Regions from separate parts of the Trujillonella humicola genome, predicted to be linked through region 2. Evidence: riboswitches for the same ligand, from Rfam matches in the RefSeq annotation. Region 2 holds a riboswitch; the other holds the start of a gene.

Region 1 (2,182 bases), on a different contig from region 2:
CTACATCGTCAGCGCGGTCGCGAGCGCTCTGTATCTCGTCGCCGTGCGCCGAGACCAGGCGGCGTCCACTGCGGAGGAGTCCTCCGGTGGGCTGCTCTCCCGTTTGCCCGACGCGCAGGTGCTGGACCGCGTGGCGCACCGGACGGCCGTCTTCGGATTCCCCGTGTGGACCTTCGCCGTCATCGCTGGCGCCATCTGGGCCGAGAGCGCGTGGGGCCGGTTCTGGGGCTGGGACCCCAAGGAGACGTGGGCGTTCATCTCCTGGGCGCTCTATGCCGCGTACCTGCACGCGCGCACGACCGCCGGCTGGCGTGGCCGCCCGGCGGCCTGGGTCAACGTGGTCGCCTTCGCGAGCCTGGTGTTCAACCTGCTCTTCGTGAACCTTGTCTCCACCGGCCTGCACTCCTACGGCGGGGTGTCCTGAGCTGACCGAGCGGCCGGTCCGTTATCGACTCGTGACAACTAAGCAGCTTCGTACTACGGTTCCGTCCGGCCCGACCGAGCCGTGCTCCTCGACCGAGGGCCTCGATCGGACCCGCCGAGCCGGTTCGCGCCTGAGGGTGCGGCCGGGCCGGGGACCCGTGTCCCTGGGGTGAATCCCGCGGCCTCCACGCCGTGGGTAGGGCGCCTTCCCGCCCGAACCCGTCAGCTAACCCGGTAGGCGCCAGGAAGAACGGAGAGCCGCCGTTTTGGCGACTGCACACCACGAGCTCACGCATGCCATCCATCTGCTCTTCCGACGCCGTGGGGGTGCTCGTTGCGGCGGTCCGCCGGTTCCCGCGCGGACCCGCGGCCGGATCGGACTGACCACTGCTCTGCTCGTTGTTCTCACGGTGCTCGCTGTCGCGGCACCGCCCGCTGCGGCCGCTCCCGGCGGCTCGGTCCCCGCGAGCCAGTCGGACTACGACGCGCTGGTAGCCGAGGTGGAGCGCATCTCCGGCTTCGTGCAGGCGGCCGAAGACGAGTTGCAGCGGTTGACCGTCGAGGCCGAGGCGACCGCCGACTCCCTGCGGGTGGCCCAGGAGGCCCTCGGTGTCGCGCAGGCCGACGCTGCCGCGGCGACCGCGGAGCTCCAGGTCGCCCAGGCCGACGAGCAGCGGGCCCGGGGCGACGTCGTGTCCGTCGCCCGTGAGACATACATGGGCTCAGACGCCCTGGGGGCGGCGGCAGCGCTGCTGGACTCCGCCGGCCCGGAGGAGTTCCTGGAGCGGTCGGCGACGCTCGACCTCCTGGGCGACGAGCGCGCGGAGCGGCTGTCGCAGTACGAGGCGATCCGCGAGCGGCAGGAGCGGGCGCAGCAGGCGGCAGGCGCCGCACTGGCCGCGCAGGACGAAGCCGCGCAGGCCGCGGCTGCGGCCGACGCCCAGGCGCAGGCGCAGCTGACGGCCGCGCAGCAGGCCTTCGATGCCGCCGAGGGCCAGAAGGCGGCTCTCGAGGCGCAGCTGCGGGATGCCCAGATCCGGCTGCTGGCGGCCCAGGGGGCCGCGCAGCCCGCGGCCACCTACGACGAGCAGCGCCGAACGGAGATCGCCCAGGAGCGCGCGGGGTTGAGCGCCTTGGTCACGGGTCGGCTGACGTCCTGCTACGGCAGCCGAAGCGGAGCCCAGCACAACGGAATCGACATCGCCGCTCCCATCGGCACGCCCATCTATGCGCCCGAGGGGGGTGTGGTCCTGCACGCCGGGCCCGCCAACGGATTCGGCCTCGCCGTGTACATCCAGCACCCCGACGGCACCATCACCGTCTATGGGCACATCAACCAGTACTTCGTCCGGGCCGGGCAACAGGTAGCCGCCGGCCAGCAGATCGCCGCTGTCGGCAACCGGGGGCAGTCCACGGGGCCGCACCTGCACATCGAGACGCACGTCGGCGGCCTGTATGCCAACAGGGTCAACCCGGCACCGTGGCTGGCCGCTCGGGGTGTCACCCTTGGCTGCTGATCTGTGGTGCACATCTCCCGACGTCGTCGTGCGGGCGGGAACCGCACGACGCCGACGGACGACCAAGGAGCTGTGATGTCCTCAGGTTCTCGACTCAGCCGCCGTGCTCTTCCCGCAGCCGCTCTCGCGGTCGGCCTCACCTTCCTCGGTGCCGGGTCGGCCAGTGCCCATGTAGAGGCGACGGCCGAGGGCGCTCAGGCCGGCACTGGTCCGGTGACCGTCGTCTTCTCGGCAGCGGCCGA
Region 2 (2,182 bases):
TGCCGCCGAGCGTGATGGCGGCGGCGCCCGGGACGTTCGACACCACCGCGTTCGCGGCGGCCTGCGCCGGCGGCCGGATCGGGCCGGCGCTGTTGGTGATGCGCGCGACCGCCTCGACGGCCGCGGCGACCGGCGCCGGAGCCGGGGCCGCTGCGGCGACCGGAGCCGGAGCCGGCTCGGGGGCGGGCGCAGGGGCCGGCTCGGGAGCAGGGGCCGGCGCGGGCTCGGGGGCGTGCGCAGGGGCCGGCTCCGGGGCCGCCTCCGCCGCGGGCTCCGGTGCGGGCGCGGGCGCGGGCGCGGGCTCCGGCTCTGGGGCGGCCTCGGGTGCCGGGGCGGCGTCGGGGGCCGGAGCCGGCTCGGGGGCCGGCGGGACCGAGTCGCCCGCGGGGCCGTTGGTGCCCGGGACGGTCCCGACCGAACCGCTCAGGGTGAAGACCTGGCCGGGGAAGATCAGGTCCGGGTCGGCGCCGATCGCCGAGACGTTGCGGTGGTAGAGCTCCCGCCACGGCTGGTCGAAGTCGGCGGCGATGCGGGACACGGTGTCGCCGCGGACGACGGTGTAGGTGCCGTCCGGAGCCGCGTGCCGGCCGTAGCTCGCGGTGGTGTCCTCGTAGGTCTCGGGAGCCGAGGACGCCGAGCCGTGTGCGTGCTGCACGTGGGCGTCGGCGGCGCCGGACCAGTCGGGGACGGCGGGGGTGGCCTGCGCCGTGGCCGGCGAGCCGAAGACGCCGAGCCCGACGACGGTGGCGCCGGCGGCGAGGGGAGCGCGGGAGAGGGCCTTCTTGGTGCGGACGTAGCGGGGAGCGCGGTGCTTGGACACGGGGTGTGAGTTCTCCGATCACCGCCGGTGAGGTGAGCTGTCGGGTTCGGGCGATCGGTGCCCGGCCGCTGCGCGGCTTCACCCCGAGGCGCGGATGCGCCGTGGAGACCTGGGTCCCCCACCCCTGCCCTGGGAGGAGTGGATGACGACCGGTGGGCAGGGTTGGGCGGACCGGTCGCCGCGTTCACTGTGCGGAACGCTGCCAAGACGCTACGTATGGAGATGTCAGTTGTCGTCGTGACGCAGATCATGCTCGGCGTCCGCACTGCTCGTACCGGCGTGTCCAGGGGCCGTGACGAAACCCACCCGACCCCTACGGCCGGTTTCCCGACCGATCCGGTCGGCATCCGCCTACCGTGGACACGTGGCACGACCGTTCCGGCAGCAGGTGGACGAGGGCATCCTCGACCGCGCCGCCGGGCTGTTCGCCCGTCGCGGGTTCGCGAAGACGTCGGTCCAGGACATCGCGGTCGCCGTCGGCCTGTCCAAGGCCGGTCTGCTGCACCACTACCCGAGCAAGGACGCCCTCTACGAGGCCGTGCTGGCGCACGCCGAGGGGATGGGGCGGCGAGTCGTGAGCGCGGTGGCGGAGCTGCCGCCGGGCCGCGAGCGCGACCTGCGGGCCCTCGAGATCCTCGTGGACGTCGCCCTCGCCCACCCGGGCATCGTCGCCCTGATGCTCGGACCGGCCACCGATCCCGGGCCCGCGACCGAGGAGCCGGCGGCGGCGGGCACCGAGGTGCTGCGCGCCTTCGGCGTGGAGCAGGAGACGGCCGAGGCCGAGCGGCTCGTCCGGGTCGTCGGCGCCCTGTCCGCGCTCGCCGTCCTCACCCTCGCCGCGCACTCCGCGGGCACGACCACCGAGTGGCGGCGGCACATCGTCGCCACCTGCTCCGACGCGCTGGGCCACCGCCGCCCCGGCGCGCCGCCCCCCGATCCCCACCAGGTGGAGGCCTGATCCCGCATGGCTGTCCTGCTGTCCCGACTCGGGGCCTTCGCGTACCGGCGCCGGCTGCCCGTCGTGCTCGTCTGGCTGGTGGTCCTCGTGGGCGGGGGCGTCGGCGCCGTCACCCTGTCCGGGGAGACCGACAACAGCTTCTCGATCCCGGGGCAGGAGTCGACCAACGCGCTCGAGCGGATCGCCGAGGAGTTCCCCGACGGTCCCTCCGGGGCCACGGCGCGGGTCGTCTTCGCCTCGCCCGAAGGCGGGGTGATCGACGTCCCGGCGGTGCAGGCCCTGGTCGCCGACCTCGGGCAGCTGCCCGGCGTCGTGGGGGCCAGCGACCCGTTCGACCCGGCCAACCCCGGCGTGAACTCGGCCCAGCCGACGATCGCCTACAGCACCGTCGCCTACGACGCCGC

The links. Region 2 has a riboswitch for cyclic di-AMP ahead of ACK586_RS10750 (LysM peptidoglycan-binding domain-containing protein). Riboswitches for the same ligand answer to the same signal wherever they lie in the genome.
Region 1: another riboswitch for cyclic di-AMP. It lies ahead of ACK586_RS18720 (M23 family metallopeptidase); the one in region 2 lies ahead of ACK586_RS10750 (LysM peptidoglycan-binding domain-containing protein).

The regions. Positions count from the first base shown of each region.
Region 1 covers NZ_JBJNRJ010000044.1:15,019-17,200, forward strand. The annotation lists gene ccsB (c-type cytochrome biogenesis protein CcsB) at 1-424, shown strand, start outside; cyclic di-AMP (ydaO/yuaA leader) riboswitch at 527-679, shown strand; gene ACK586_RS18720 (M23 family metallopeptidase) at 924-1,940, shown strand; gene ACK586_RS18725 (DUF1775 domain-containing protein) at 2,154-2,182, shown strand, end outside.
Region 2 covers NZ_JBJNRJ010000016.1:49,057-51,238, forward strand. The annotation lists gene ACK586_RS10750 (LysM peptidoglycan-binding domain-containing protein) at 1-820, opposite strand, end outside; cyclic di-AMP (ydaO/yuaA leader) riboswitch at 828-971, opposite strand; gene ACK586_RS10755 (TetR/AcrR family transcriptional regulator) at 1,185-1,778, shown strand; gene ACK586_RS10760 (MMPL family transporter) at 1,785-2,182, shown strand, end outside.